3 regions of the Pseudomonas sp. Marseille-QA0892 genome follow, and region 1 is predicted to be linked to each of the others. Evidence: predicted binding sites of a transcription regulator. Region 1 holds the regulator's gene; each other region holds the start of a gene.
What was found. Region 1 encodes sigma-54, which starts transcription at its own class of promoters, with help from an activator protein. Its sites were predicted from a motif close to ANTGGCATNNANNTTGCTNT; they were not measured.
Positions count from the first base shown of each region.

Region 2: glnK (P-II family nitrogen regulator) is a predicted target of sigma-54. The motif match lies at 2,705-2,724, and genes of this name have one in related genera.
Region 3: glnA (glutamate--ammonia ligase) is a predicted target of sigma-54. The motif match lies at 3,565-3,584, and genes of this name have one in related genera.

Region 1 covers NZ_CM143104.1:641,240-646,298, reverse strand. The annotation lists gene lptA (lipopolysaccharide transport periplasmic protein LptA) at 1-112, shown strand, start outside; gene lptB (LPS export ABC transporter ATP-binding protein) at 112-837, shown strand; gene ACY8D3_RS02770 (RNA polymerase factor sigma-54) at 1,025-2,536, shown strand; gene hpf (ribosome hibernation-promoting factor, HPF/YfiA family) at 2,669-2,977, shown strand; gene ptsN (PTS IIA-like nitrogen regulatory protein PtsN) at 2,993-3,457, shown strand; gene rapZ (RNase adapter RapZ) at 3,527-4,384, shown strand; gene ACY8D3_RS02750 (HPr family phosphocarrier protein) at 4,394-4,666, shown strand; gene ACY8D3_RS02745 (ZIP family metal transporter) at 4,673-5,059, opposite strand, start outside.
Region 2 covers NZ_CM143104.1:4,408,875-4,413,933, reverse strand. The annotation lists gene ACY8D3_RS20400 (ammonium transporter) at 1-749, opposite strand, end outside; gene ACY8D3_RS20395 (ammonium transporter) at 844-2,163, opposite strand; gene glnK (P-II family nitrogen regulator) at 2,195-2,533, opposite strand; gene ACY8D3_RS20385 (accessory factor UbiK family protein) at 2,916-3,188, shown strand; gene ACY8D3_RS20380 (hypothetical protein) at 3,552-3,698, shown strand; partial or broken gene ACY8D3_RS20375 (YifB family Mg chelatase-like AAA ATPase) at 4,043-4,888, shown strand; gene ACY8D3_RS20370 (hypothetical protein) at 5,010-5,059, shown strand, end outside.
Region 3 covers NZ_CM143104.1:3,534,037-3,539,095, reverse strand. The annotation lists gene ACY8D3_RS16495 (threonine aldolase family protein) at 1-811, shown strand, start outside; gene ACY8D3_RS16490 (glyoxalase superfamily protein) at 808-1,209, shown strand; gene ACY8D3_RS16485 (NIPSNAP family protein) at 1,206-1,511, shown strand; gene ACY8D3_RS16480 (hypothetical protein) at 1,587-1,793, shown strand; gene glnA (glutamate--ammonia ligase) at 2,006-3,412, opposite strand; gene thiI (tRNA uracil 4-sulfurtransferase ThiI) at 3,802-5,059, shown strand, end outside.

The sequences.
Region 1 (5,059 bases):
GAATGCCGGACGCGCGAACGACAAGTCGATCACCACACCGCGCCCGCGCATCGACATGGTCATTCAGCCGCAGAAGAAGCCCGAACAGCAACAGCAGGATTCATCGCGCTAATGGCAATTCTCAAAGCCCAGCACCTGGCGAAGAGCTATAAAAGCAGACAGGTTGTTCGCGACGTTAGCCTTTCCATTGAAAGCGGACAGATTGTAGGGTTGCTCGGCCCGAACGGCGCCGGCAAGACAACCTGCTTCTACATGATCGTGGGGCTGGTTCGGGCCGATCAGGGCCGCGTATTGATCGACGATCAGGATGTCAGCTTCCAGCCCATGCACGGCCGAGCGCGCGCTGGCATCGGTTACCTGCCGCAGGAAGCGTCGATCTTCCGCAAGCTCAGCGTAACGGACAACATCATGGCTATCTTGGAAACCCGAAAGGATCTGGATCGCGCAGGCCGGGAGAAGGCACTGGAAAGCCTGCTACAGGAATTCCACATCACCCATATACGCGACAGCCTCGGTATGAGCCTTTCCGGTGGTGAGCGGCGCCGGGTCGAGATCGCTCGTGCGCTGGCAACGGAACCCAAGTTCATCCTGCTGGACGAGCCCTTCGCGGGCGTAGACCCTATCTCGGTTGGGGACATCAAGCAGATCATCTATCATCTCAAGAATAAAGGAATCGGCGTCCTGATCACGGACCACAACGTTCGGGAGACGCTGGATATCTGCGAGCTTGCTTATATCGTCAGCGACGGCCAGCTTATTGCCGAGGGCACGGCCCAGGACGTTCTCGACAACGCGCTCGTCAAGGAAGTCTACTTAGGCCACGAGTTCCGCCTGTAGCGAACCTTGGAATACCCCGATGGCCTGAGCCCTTCGAACGGCTGCGGCACCTGCACCGTCACATTCCGCCCAAAGAAGGGCTAGGCAAACGCCTCTAAATCAGGCATATAATTTGCTTAAGGCGCTTCAGAGCGCTTCGAAATGGACAGACGCCGAGGCGTCGGTAATGTAGGTGCGATCCTCTGCTATGAAACCATCGCTAGTTCTGAAGATGGGCCAGCAACTGACGATGACGCCGCAGTTGCAGCAGGCCATTCGCTTACTCCAGCTTTCGACGCTGGACCTCCAGCAGGAAATTCAGGAAGCGCTCGACTCGAACCCGATGCTCGAACGTCAGGAAGACGGGGAAGATTTCGACACCACTGACCCCATGGCTGATGGTGCCGAGCAAGGTACATCGCAAGCTAATAGCCAAGACAGCTTCCAAGAGGCAACTGTCCCGATCAGCAATGAATCCGACGGCGATTCGTTCGAAGAGACGGACTGGAGCGACCGGATACCGAACGAGCTTCCCGTCGATACGGCATGGGAAGACATCTACCAGACCAGCGCGAGCAACCTCCCCAGCAGCGAAGATGATGAATGGGATTTTTCTGCGCGGACGTCGGCAGGCGAAAGCCTCCAAAGCCACCTGCTCTGGCAGCTCAATCTCGCGCCGATGTCGGATACGGATCGCCTCATTGCGGTCACGCTGATCGATTGCATCAACGACCAGGGCTACCTGGAAGAAGACCTTGCGGAAATCACAGCAGGGTTCGATCCCGAGCTGGATATCGAAATCGATGAGGTCGAAGTCGTTCTCCGCCGCATCCAGCAGTTCGAACCCGCGGGCATTGGTGCACGAGATCTGCGCGAATGTCTTCTACTTCAATTGCATCAGCTACCTGCGTCGACTGAATGGTTGAGCGAAGCCCAGCGTCTTGTCGGCGACTACCTGGATCTGTTGGCTGGCCGGGACTACAGCCAGCTCATGCGTCGGATGAAGATCAAGGAAGATGACCTTCGCCAGGTTATCGAGCTCATCCAGTCGCTCAACCCGCGGCCAGGCTCCCAGATTGAAGCCGGAGAACCCGAGTACGTCGTGCCTGACGTTATCGTGCGCAAGCACAACGACCGCTGGCTGGTAGAGCTGAACCAGGAAGCGATGCCTCGTCTACGCGTAAACCCGCAGTACGCCGGGTTCGTCCGCCGTGCCGACTCAAGCGCCGACAATACGTTCATGCGAAACCAGCTTCAGGAAGCACGGTGGTTCATCAAAAGCCTGCAAAGCCGGAATGAAACGCTGATGAAGGTCGCGACCCAAATCGTCGAGCATCAACGCGGCTTCCTCGAGTATGGGGAAGAGGCGATGAAGCCGTTGGTGTTGCACGACATTGCTGAGGCCGTGGGCATGCACGAATCGACGATTTCGCGGGTCACGACACAGAAGTTCATGCATACCCCCCGCGGCATCTACGAGCTGAAATACTTTTTCTCTAGCCATGTCAGCACGGCCGAAGGCGGCGAATGCTCGTCCACCGCGATCCGCGCGATCATCAAGAAACTGGTGGCGGCGGAAAATGCGAAAAAGCCGTTGAGCGACAGCAAGATCGCTGGTTTACTGGAGGAACAGGGCATCCAGGTAGCGCGCCGCACCGTCGCCAAGTACCGCGAATCTCTGGGTATCGCACCCTCAAGCGAGCGCAAGCGACTGATGTGACGCTACCGTAGGCTCTTGGACTGTAAGGCGTTCGCCATTACGAACCCGAGCAGCCGCAAGAACCGGCCGCCGACGTGTTTCAGTGATGTGCCCCGGCACGTCACTCCGCAGAGGCAACAAGGAGAACGCGGTATGCAAGTGAATATCAGTGGACATCAACTGGACGTCACCCAACCTCTCCGTGAATACATCGGGGAAAAGCTGGAACGGCTGGAGCGCCATTTCGACAAGATCACCAACGTGCAGATCATCATGCAAGTCGAAAAGCTCAAACAGAAGATCGAAGCCACCCTTCACATATCCGGGGGCGAAGTCGTCGCGAACGCCGAGCACACCGACATGTATGCCGCTATCGACTTGTTGACCGACAAGCTCGACCGCCAACTCATCAAACGCAAAGAGAAGCAGCTCGACCGGCAGCAAGGGCTCTACGCCCGCTGAGGGTCACTCCCTATCATGATCCGACTTGAAAATATTCTGACCCCCGGCCGTTCCGTCGTGAACGCGCCGGGCGGCAGCAAGAAACGCGTACTCGAACAGATCGGCGCCGTCATTGCCCGGGATGTCCCCGAAATGGACGCCCAGCAGATCTTCGAGAGCCTCGTAGCCCGTGAAAAGCTGGGATCGACCGGCTTCGGTAACGGTATCGCCATTCCTCACTGTCGATTTTCGGGATGCCGGTCCCCGATGGCAGCCGTTCTCCGACTCGAGACGGCTGTGGATTTCGATGCGCTCGATGGTGCACCGGTCGACCTCCTTCTCGTGCTGCTCGTCCCCGAGTCTGCAACCGAAGAGCATCTGCAACTGCTTCGTCAGATAGCGGGTCTACTGGACCGCGCCGAAGTGCGTGATCGGCTTCGTAAAGCGCCCGACAGCAACGCCTTGTACAACACGGTGGTCGAACTGCAAAGCGGACAGTAAGCAATCACGGCGACGACCTATGACGCAGCGACATACGCTCTACCCTTTGCCCAGCCAAGCGGATACGTTATGCGCCTGATCATCGTCAGTGGGCGCTCGGGATCCGGCAAGAGCACAGCGCTCGACGTCCTTGAGGACAACGGATTCTATTGCATCGACAACCTGCCGGCCGCGCTCTTGCCCGAACTGGCCGAGCGCGCGTTGCTCCATACCGAATTGATCCATCCTCAGGTCGCCGTATCAATCGACGCCCGAAATTTGCCAAGCCAGCTTCAGCGCTTTCCAGAGCTGCTATCAGAAGTGCGTAGCCGATACATCCAGTGTGATCTGCTCTATCTCGATGCTGACGAGGAAACGTTATTCAAGCGGTTCTCGGAAACGCGTCGGCGCCATCCGCTAACAAACTCCTCCCGCTCGCTGGCTGAAGCCATCGAGGCCGAAAAGCAGCTGCTCGCCCCAATTGCTGAGCTGTCTGACCTGAAGATCGATACGACGCGGTTAAACCTGTATCAACTCCGCGACCTGATCAAGATTCGCTTGCTGAACCAGCCCGAGCCGGGTACCGCCTTCCTTATCGAGTCGTTCGGCTTCAAACGTGGAATGCCGGTGGACGCCGACCTCGTCTTCGATGTGCGCTGCCTGCCTAACCCCTATTGGAAACCCGAACTGCGTGATTACTCAGGCCTGGACCAGCCTGTCATCGAGTATCTTCAGGCACAGCCTGACGTCGAAGAGATGTACCAGGATATCCTGGCTTACCTCTCCAAGTGGCTACCTCGTTTCGCAGCCAGTAATCGTGCCTATGCTACCGTTGCGATTGGCTGCACGGGTGGCCATCATAGGTCCGTCTTCCTGGTAGAACGCCTGGGGCGGGTGCTCAAAGACACATTGAAGAATGTCCAGATCCGCCACCGGGACCTGGGTTAAGGAACCTGCATGCCTGCGCGTGAAATCACCATCATCAACAAACTGGGCCTGCATGCCCGCGCTGCTGCCAAGTTTGTCGGTGTGGCCGGTCAATATCCATGTGCTGTCCGCGTGGGACGGACGCCTGAGCAGCTCGTTGATGGCAAGAGCATCATGGCCGTCATGATGCTGGCTGCAGGCCAAGGCACCCCGCTCCACCTTCACACCGAAGGGGAGAGCGAAGAAGAGGCAATGGTGTCTTTGGTAGAGCTGGTCGAAAATCGCTTTGACGAAGGCGAATGACCGGGCTCAACCAAGCGCGGTATCCATCACCATCATCAAGCAGAACCCTGCAACAAGCCCAAGGCTCGCCACGGTGCCATAACCGTTACTTTGGGACCGCGGAATGATCTCGTGGACGACGGCGAAAAGCATTGCACCTGCAGCCAATGCCAATCCCCACGGCAATAGCACAGTCGAGACACCAACCAGCCACGCACAGATCACCGCGAACAAGGGTTCCACGAGCCCCGACGCTGCGCCTATCAGAACCGCTTTCACGCGCCCTACGCCTGCGCCATACAGCACCAGCGCCACAATCATTCCTTCGGGTGCATCCTGTAGCGCGATACCGAGCGCAAGGCTGTCTGAACCTTCGAGCCCGCCACCGGTAGCCACCCCCACAGCCATACCCTC
Region 2 (5,059 bases), 890 kb from region 1:
TGCGCGACCGCGTTGGCGTCATCGAGCGTGCTGATACGCAGCTGCGAGCCGCCGTTGAAGCCGAACCAGCCCATCCAGAGAATCAACGTACCCAGTGTTGCCAGCGGCAGGTTTGCACCCGGGATTGCATTCACCTGTCCGTTGGGGCCGTACTTGCCTTTACGGGCACCCAGGAGCAGCACGCCCGCCAGTGCAGCGGTAGCGCCAGCCATGTGCACGATGCCGGAGCCGGCGAAATCGATGAACCCGGCCTTGTCCAGGAAGCCGCTGCCCCATTTCCAGTAGCCCTGCACCGGGTAGATGAAGCCAACCATTACCACGGCGAACGCGATGAATGCCCAAAGCTTCATCCGCTCGGCGACCGCACCCGAGACAACCGACATGCAGGTCGCGGCAAAGACGATCTGGAAGAAGAAATCGGCACGCGCCGAGTAGTACGGCGCATCGTCGCCACCGGCCATGACTGCATCCGCAGTGTGCTCATCACCGATCAGGAAGCCCAGGCTTGGGAGGATGCCCCCTGCGGGGCTCGAATACATGATGTAGTAGCCGACCAACAGATACATGACCGACGCAATGGCGAACAGCACGATGTTTTTGGTCAGGATCTCGGTCGTGTTCTTGGCGCGGACGAGACCGGCCTCAAGCATGGCGAAGCCTGCGGCCATCCACATGACCAGCGCGCCACAAACAACGAAGTAAAGGGTATCCAGCCCGTACTGAACGGGAATGACTGCTGCAGTTTCCATATTCACCTCTTGCTGTCGCGTCCATTGCGGACGCCATCAGTGAATGCACCCGGCAGCGCCGGGCGCATTTCCCTCGTTTTCGGTGACAGGCGGCTTACAGGTTGTAGCCGCGCTCGTTGTGCAGGGCCAGGTCCAGGCCCACCGTTTCTTCTTCTTCGGTGACACGCAGCCCGAGGACCAGGTCGATCACCTTCAGAATGATGTAGGTCAGCACAACCGTGTAGGTGATCGTGAAGGCAACGCTTTCGAACTGAATCCACAGCTGCGTTGCGATGCTTTCAACTTCGCCGAAACCGCCCAGGGCAGGCGATGCAAAGGCGCCTGTCAGGATCGCGCCCACGATGCCACCAACCGCATGGACGCCAAACACGTCCAGCGCATCGTCATACTGCAGCTTGCGTTTGAGGCTGGTGGCGCAGAAGAAGCAGATGACGCCAGAGGCAATACCGATCGCCATGGCGCCTGCCGGGCCAACCGTACCGGCGGCTGGCGTGATGGCTACCAGGCCTGCCACGACACCAGACGCGATGCCCAATGCACTTGGCTTACCGTGTGCCACCCATTCCGCGAACATCCACGCCAGCGCTGCAGCCGCCGTCGCAATCTGCGTCACCAGCATCGCCATGCCGGCCGTCTGGTCTGCAGCTACCGCAGAGCCCGCATTGAAACCGAACCAGCCTACCCACAGCATGGCCGCGCCCATCAGGGTGTAGCCGAGGTTGTGCGGTGCCATGGGCGTCGTCGGGAAGCCCTTGCGCTTGCCGATCATCAGGCATGCGACCAGGCCTGCAATACCGGCATTGATGTGCACCACGGTGCCACCGGCGAAGTCGAGCACCCCCCAGTCCCACATCAGGGCACCGTCGCCGCTCCAGACCATGTGGGCAATCGGAATGTAGACGAGAGTGAACCAGACGCCTGTGAAGATCAGCATGGCCGAGAACTTCATTCGCTCGGCGAACGCGCCCACGATGAGCGCAGGCGTGATGATCGCAAAGGTCATCTGGAACGTGACGAATACGCTTTCGGGAAATGCCTCGGTCAGGCTTTCCTTGGTGACATTGACGAGAAAGGCGTTGGAGAACCCACCGATGAAGGAATTGAGGTTCAACACGCCGGCTTCCATACCTGTCGTGTCGAACGCCAGGCTGTAGCCGTAGACCATCCAGAGGATGCTGATAAGCCCTGTGACAGCGAAGCATTGCATCATGACCGAGAGGATGTTCTTGGAGCGGACCATGCCGCCGTAGAACAGCGCCAGACCTGGAATGGTCATGAACAGCACCAGTGCCGTCGATACCAGCATCCAGGCAGTGTCGCCACTGTTGAGAGTCGCCTCTTCCTGCGCCAGGGCAATGCCTGGGCAAAAAAGAGACGCAAGGGCTCCTAGCCCCGCGAAATTTCGCAGAGTCATGAGAAAGTGCTCCTGGGCGGGGTAGAAAAGCTTAGATCGCGTCTGTGCCGGTTTCGCCGGTACGGATACGGATAGCCTGTTCCAGACTGACTACGAAAATTTTGCCGTCACCGATCTTGCCGGTGTTGGCGGCCTTGGTGATCGCCTCGATAACGCGATCAAGCTGGTCGTCAGCAATTGCGACGTCGATCTTGACCTTCGGAAGGAAGTCGACAACGTACTCTGCGCCACGATAGAGCTCGGTGTGCCCTTTCTGACGGCCGAAACCCTTGACCTCGGTAACGGTGATGCCTTGAACACCGATCTCGGACAAGGATTCGCGGACATCGTCGAGCTTGAATGGCTTGATGATGGCAGTGACTAATTTCATAACGATCTCCCGTGAAGGTGGACTCGCCCAGGACACGAACCCGGATCAAGTCTAAGCGCAGTGTCTGGCTTTGTAACGCTCGAGCCCCAAGGCATCGAAGAACCAGCTGCCACAGCGAAGCGCCCCCGCTTCGCGGAACGCCAGCGGCGCTGGCGTCCTTCTGACCTCTCCTAAGCAGAATCCTTGCCATATATTCTGAAACCAACGCGCGCGCCTCGTCGCGTGGATAGCGATCAGGATTCCCAATCAATCAAGCGGTGCGGGCGCACCATTAGCGATCACATCCATTGAGATGGGAGCACCAGATCGGTGCAGTCATGTCGCCAGATCGGCTATAGCGAGCGTGCTACCATGCCGACAAACCTGAATGACGGAACTGCTCATGCTGCCTCCCAAGTCTTTGTTCGAAACGGTCAATGCCCAGGTATCGCGCCTACTGACCGAGGCCCCTTCCCTGCCGCGTGGAGAAGTGGAATCCCAGCTCAAGATGCTGCTGCAGAGCGCGTTCAGTCGTCTCGATCTGGTCAGCCGTGAGGAATTCGATACCCAGATGGTCGTTCTGGAGCGCACTCGCACACGGCTGGAAGCGCTTGAGCGCAAACTGGAGGCGCTGGAGGCACAGACCGCTAAGGCACCTGAAGTGCCCCGCAGCTGATATCAGACTCGAGAAAAGGCGCCAGCTGACTGCGCTTGGCCGGCGCCCCACCGCCAGATCCGGTGCATGACAGGCATAGGTGGGCCGAGCTCGTTAGGCCCGCGCATTGCCTAGCGGCAAGCATTCCCCTTATTGCCGGACGTCCAAAGTACCGCGACACGTGAGTTTGCACGCTGCCGCCACCCAGGCCAGGCGTAGCGGGAGCGCGCCCGTGCGCGTGCAAAAGCGGGAATAGCATGGCCGAAGCTCAGCGTTTAGCGGCTGCTCCCGTTTAACGTTGCGGATAATCTGGCTGTCGCTGGCTCGTCCGTCGCCTCGCCCGAAGCCGCGAGAAGACAGCTTACAGGCCGCGGCGCCAGCGGCATGCCGCGTTACATCCTGCCCTGCACCCAGCAGGATCTTCAGGTCGTTCATAAAGATATCCACCGCACTGCTGACCTTCGGCTCAACCTGAACATGCATGGCCCTCAAAGCTTGCTCATCGAACTCGAAACGGCTGAACGACCATGACGTTTAACTAGACGACCGCTCACCCTCCCCTGCCGGCATGAATAGCCATGGCCTATTCGTGCGCTGCTTCAGCGATGCCAAACGCAGCATGTCCTGGCCGCGTGGATGCCTTTACTACGACAAGCCTGCAGCAGGGCATTGCGCAGGGTGCGCGTGAGGCTTTGAGGTTCGGAGGTGTGGAACCATGGGCCACGGAGCTGCACCCGAATACGCGTTCTGGAACCTGTTCGAGCGCACATTGATGCGCCGGAGCGCAAACTCCTGGCACTGGAAGCCCAAGCCGTAAAGGCACCCGAGCCGCCCCGCGACCGAGACTGCGGGGCGCGTGATCAAGGAGCGATCTCATGTCTCTCGCTGTTATCCACAGCCGTGCTCAGGTCGGCGTCGAAGCGCCGTCCGTAACGGTCGAGGCTCATCTCGCGAATGGGCTACCCTCCCTGACCCTCGTCGGGTTGCCTGAAACGGCCGTGAAGGAAAGCAAGGATCGCGTACGAAGCGCGATCCAGAGCTCCGGCTTCGAATTCCCCAGCCGTCGCATAACCTTGAATCTGGCGCCAGCGGACCTGCCCAAGGACGGCGGTCGGTTCGACATCGCCATCGCGCTGGGGCTGCTGGCAGCCAGCGGCCAGATCCCTTCTGAAGCCCTGCAATCAATCGAATGTCTTGGCGAACTTGCGCTCTCAGGGGCAATCAGGCCGGTACAGGGTGTACTGCCTGCTGCGCTGGCTGCGCGTGATGCGGGCCGCGCTCTGATCGTGCCACAGGAAAACGCCGAGGAAGCCTGTCTCGCCAGCGGGCTTCAAGTGTACGCAGCAGGCCACTTGCTGGAGCTAGCCGCGCATTTCAATGGCCATACGCCCATCGCGCCTTATGAGGCCAACGGCCTGCTTCGGCAATCGCCACCCTACCCGGACCTTGCCGACGTCCAGGGCCAACTGGCGGCCAAGCGCGCGCTGCTCGTTGCAGCAGCCGGCCGGCATAATCTCCTGCTGAGCGGGCCGCCGGGGACCGGCAAGACGTTGCTCGCGAGCCGCCTGCCGGGTCTATTACCGCCCCTGGATGAACGTGAAGCCATGGAAGTAGCGGCCATTCAGTCGGTGGCTAGCCATGTTCCTCTGAAGGCGTGGCCACAGCGCCCCTTTCGCCATCCTCACCACAGCGCGTCGGGCCCGGCGCTGGTGGGCGGCGGCTGTGACTTACGGGAATTAATGCGACACAGCGAAATAATCTGCGACAAGCACGAAAAAGACTCAGAATCAGCGCCACGATCAGGCAGCCATCGTGGCGTTGCTGTTTTGAGGATGAAGAACGATGCCCATCAGGCTCGAGCAACCGATTAAGCCATTGAGTCGGGTTATCCG
Region 3 (5,059 bases), 1.8 Mb from region 1:
TCACAGCGTGATCTGCTCCGAGTCGGCCCACGTCGAGACGGACGAATGCGGCGCTCCGGAGTTCTTCTCCAACGGTTCCAAGTTGCTGGTGGCGCCAAGCCCTGACGGCAAGCTCACGCCGGATGCCGTTCGCCTGATCGCGACCAAGCGGCAGGACATCCACTACCCCAAGCCAAGGGTGGTTACGCTCACCCAGGCGACTGAGGTGGGGACGGTCTATCGGCCGGACGAGGTACGTGCGATCGCTGACGTGTGTAGCGACCTCGGCCTGCACGTGCACATGGATGGTGCGCGCTTTTCCAATGCCTGTGCCTTCCTCGGTTGTACCCCTGCCGAATTGACCTGGAAGGCCGGCGTCAATGTGCTCTGCTTCGGCGGGACGAAGAACGGCATGGCGGTGGGCGAGGCCATCGTGTTCTTCGACAAGGCGCTGGCCGAAGACTTCGATTACCGGTGCAAGCAGGCAGGCCAACTGGCATCCAAGATGCGCTTTCTCTCCGCGCCCTGGGTAGGGCTGCTGGAAAATGAGGCCTGGTTGCGTCATGCCCGTCATGCCAATGGCTGCGCGCAGGCGCTAGCGGCGCGTATTGCCGATATCCCTGGCATCCATCTCATGTCGCCCGTAGAGGCCAATGGCGTGTTCCTGCAGATGCCGGATGCCGCGCTCGAGGCACTGAGTGCACGGGGCTGGCGTTTCTACACGTTCATTGGAGGCGGTGCGCGGTTCATGTGCTCCTGGGATACGGACATGGAGCGGGTCGAAGCGCTCGCAGCGGACATTCGTCTTGTCATGCAATCCATCGCAGCATGACACCTTCGCCCGGCCACGCCACGCCGGAGCAGGTAATGGTGGGCGCGGTCGTGCCTGTGCTTCGCAGCTTCGATGAAGCCAAGGCCCGTGCGTTCTATTGCGACTTTCTGGGCTTCGAGGTGCGCTGGACCCACCGGTACGAGCCGTCATTGCCGCTCTATATGGAGGTGGCGCTCGGCAACTGCGTGCTGCATTTGAGCGAGCACCACGGCGATGCATGCCCGGGCGCGGCGCTGCGGATCGAGTGTGTGGACCTTGCGGGGTTCTGCGACCGCCTCAATGCGCGCCACTACGGAAACGCGCGCCCCGCTATCGAAGAGAAGCCATGGGGCTCACGCGAAATGAGCATTATCGATCCGTTCGGCAATCGCCTTGTTTTCACGGAAACCCATCCATGATCACCTGCTACCTGCGCTATACCCTCGATCCCTACAAGATCGAAGAGTTCGAACACTACGCGAAGCTGTGGATACCGCTCGTAAGCGCGTTCGGCGGCACGCATCACGGGTATTTCCTACCATCCGAGGGCGCCAACAACATCGCGCTGGCGCTGTTCTCATTTCCGTCTCTGGCGGAATACGAACGCTATCGTGCGGCCTCGATGGAGGATGAGGCCTGCCAGGCCGCATTTCGCTACGCCGAACAGACCCGATGCATCCTGCATTATGAGCGCAGTTTTATGAGGCCCGTCCTGGCGTGAGCCGATCACCTGCCTGAACCGTGTTCCCTTGGGCCTGTCTGCTATAGAACGTAACGTAAGCCGGAGAGAACAGACATGGCGCTCGACAATTCGAAGCTGGAATCGCTTCTGGACAAGGTCCATCAGCACGCAGGTGACGCGGTAGATGGCGTGGAGCGCGATTACCGCGATGCATTTCTCGCTGCGCACGAGGCGCTGTCCATGCTCATGGACGAACGCAAGAACTGGCGCGAGATGGTCGCGCGGGCTACAGAGGAATACCAGGGCGACGAAGGCATCTGACGGCTCGGTCCAGGCGCGCTTGTAGCAGCCGCCGCCGTTTCGACCTTGCGGACCGTCGAGTAGGGTGGGCTTCAGCCCACCGAAGGCCATGGGCATAACCCGCGCTTAGCGTAATGGGGCTGCGCCGTGCCAGGCGCCGTGTAGCCTGTGCGTGGTTTTCTACACAAACAAAAACGCCCCGACATGTCGGGGCGTTTTCGTTCAACTCCGGATCAGACGCTGTAGTACAGGTCGTATTCCAGCGGGTGCACGAAGGTGCGGACCTTGATCTCTTCCTCGGACTTCAACTCGATGTAGGCATCGATGAACTCGTCGGTGAAGACGCCGCCCTTGGTGAGGAACGCACGGCCCTTGTCCAGCTCTTCCAGGGCTTCCTTCAGGCTGCCGCAAACCTGCGGGATCTTCTTGCCTTCTTCCGGCGGCAGGTCGTACAGGTTCTTGTCGGCTGCATCGCCAGGGTGGATCTTGTTCTGGATGCCGTCCAGACCGGCCATCAGCAGTGCAGCGAAGCACAGGTAGGGGTTGGCAGCCGGGTCCGGGAAACGCGCTTCGATACGACGGCCTTTCGGGCTGGAAACATACGGAATACGGATCGAGGCCGAACGGTTACGGGCCGAGTACGCCAGCATGACCGGTGCTTCGAAACCTGGGACCAGACGCTTGTAGGAGTTGGTCGACGGGTTGGTGAAGCCGTTCAGCGCCTTGCCGTGCTTGATGATGCCGCCGATGAAGTACAGGGCGGTTTCGGACAGGCCAGCGTAGCCGTCGCCTGCGAAGGTGTTCTTGCCGTCCTTCGAGATGGACATGTGGACGTGCATGCCCGAGCCGTTGTCACCGTACAGCGGCTTCGGCATGAAGGTAGCGGTCTTGCCGTATGCGTCAGCAACGTTGTGTACGCAGTACTTCAGGGTCTGGGTTTCGTCAGCCTTGGCAACGAGCGTGTTGAACTTCACACCGATCTCGTTCTGGCCGGCAGTCGCCACTTCGTGGTGGTGGACTTCGACGACGAGGCCCATCTCTTCCAGGGCGTTGCACATGGCGGTGCGGATTTCGTGGTCGTGGTCGACCGGCGGAACCGGGAAGTAACCACCCTTGACGCCTGGACGGTGGCCCTTGTTGCCCGTCTCGAAGTCAGCGTCGGTGTTCCAGGAAGCCTGCTCGGAGAAGATCTTGAACATCGAGCCGGAGATGTCGGACTTGAACTTCACTTCGTCGAAGATGAAGAACTCGGGCTCTGGACCAACGAATACGGTGTCACCGATACCAGTGGACTTCAGGTATTCCTCGGCGGCTTTGGCGATACCGCGGGGATCGCGCTCATAGGCCTGCATCGTGGACGGCTCGATGATGTCGCAAACCAGGATCAGCGTCGGCTCTTCGGTGAACGGATCCAGTACGGCGGTGCTGTCGTCCGGCATGAGGATCATGTCGGAGGCTTCAATGCCCTTCCAACCGGCAATGGAGGAGCCGTCGAACATCTTGCCATGTTCGAAGAAGTCTTCGTCCAGGGCGTCGCGGGCTGGCATGGTGACGTGCTGCTGCTTGCCCTTGGTATCGGTGAAGCGCAGGTCAACCCACTTCACGTCATGGTCTTTGATCAGTTGAACAGCCTTAGACATGTTGTCCTCCAGTTGGACGGGAGCCGGTCGTTGGGGCCCCCAATAAGTGCCTTGCGAACACCACCTCGACGCGGTGCCAGCTGGCACGAGAACGCCTCGGAAATGCCCTGAAGCCGGGCGGGATACTCCGCCAGAACGAGCTGCCTCACAAGGGAGCAATATGTATGCCAGTGCCCCGGAATGGGCTGCGACCCCGCAGCGTCCCGGTTGTGGCACGTTCAGCGGCACTACATCGGACCAGGTGCGCCTGTTTTTGGTGCAATGGATTGAGCGAGTGGGCACTTTTGGTGCGCTGGACCGCCGGTACATTCTTTTTGGTTAAAGCTTGAACAATTCCGCTATAATTCGCGCCCTTCTTTTTCTGGCGCCCAGGCTGCCCCGCTTTTGTCATGAAACTCGTCGTCAAAGTCTTTCCTGAAATCACGATCAAGAGCCGGCCGGTGCGCAAGCAGTTCATCCGACAGCTGGCAAAGAACGTGCGCACCGTGCTCAAGGGTCTGGACCCTGTGCTCGACGTGCAGGGCGAGTGGGACAATCTTGAGATCCAGACGGGCGTCAGCGAGCCCAAGGCATTGCAGGCGATCATCGAACGTCTCAAGTGCATGCCTGGTATCGCCCATTTCCTCGAAGTGCACGAATACCCGCTGGGCGACTTCGATGATGTCCTCGACAAGTGCCGTGCACACTTTGGCGAGCAGTTGCGCGGCAAGGTCTTCGCTGTGAAATGCAAGCGCGCCGGCAAGCATTCGTTCACCTCCATGGACATCGAGCGCTACGTCGGCAGCCATCTGCGCCGTGAGTTCGACGCGGCCGGTATCTCCTTGAAGCAGCCGGAAGTGGAAGTGCGCCTGGAAATTCGCCACGACCGGCTGTTCATCATCCATCGCCAACACAACGGCATCGGTGGCTATCCGCTGGGCTCGCTCGAACAGACGCTTGTGCTCATGTCCGGCGGCTTCGACTCCACGGTCGCTGCGTTCGAGATGATGCGCCGCGGCCTGCTGAGCCACTATTGCTTCTTCAATCTGGGTGGCCGCGCCCATGAACTGGGCGTCATGGAAGTGGCGCACCATCTTTGGGAGAAATACGGCAGTTCGCACCGCGTGCTGTTCATCAGCGTGCCGTTCGAAGAAGTCGTCGCCGAGATCCTCGACAAGGTGGACAACAGCCAGATGGGTGTCGTCCTCAAGCGCATGATGCTGCGTGCGGCGACACGGATCGCCGAGGACCTGCACATCGACGCGTTGGTTACCGGTGAGGCTATCTCACAGGTCTCCAGCCAGACGCTGCCGAACCTGTCCGTTATCGATTCCGCGACCGACATGCTGGTGCTGCGCCCACTGATCGCTGCGCACAAGCAGGACATCATCGACACGGCGTACGCCATCGGCACTGCCGAGTACGCCAAGCACATGCCCGAGTACTGCGGCGTCATTTCAGTCAACCCGACCACGCGCGCCAAGCGCGGCCGGATCGAGCATGAGGAATCCCATTTCGACATGGCGATTCTGGATCGCGCGCTCGAGCGTGCCCGTCGTGTCACGGTGGACCGCGTTATCGACGAGCTTGGGCAGGACCTGCAGGTCGAGGAAGTGCGCGAGGCGCTGCCGGGCCAGATCGTGCTGGATATCCGTCACCCCGACAGCA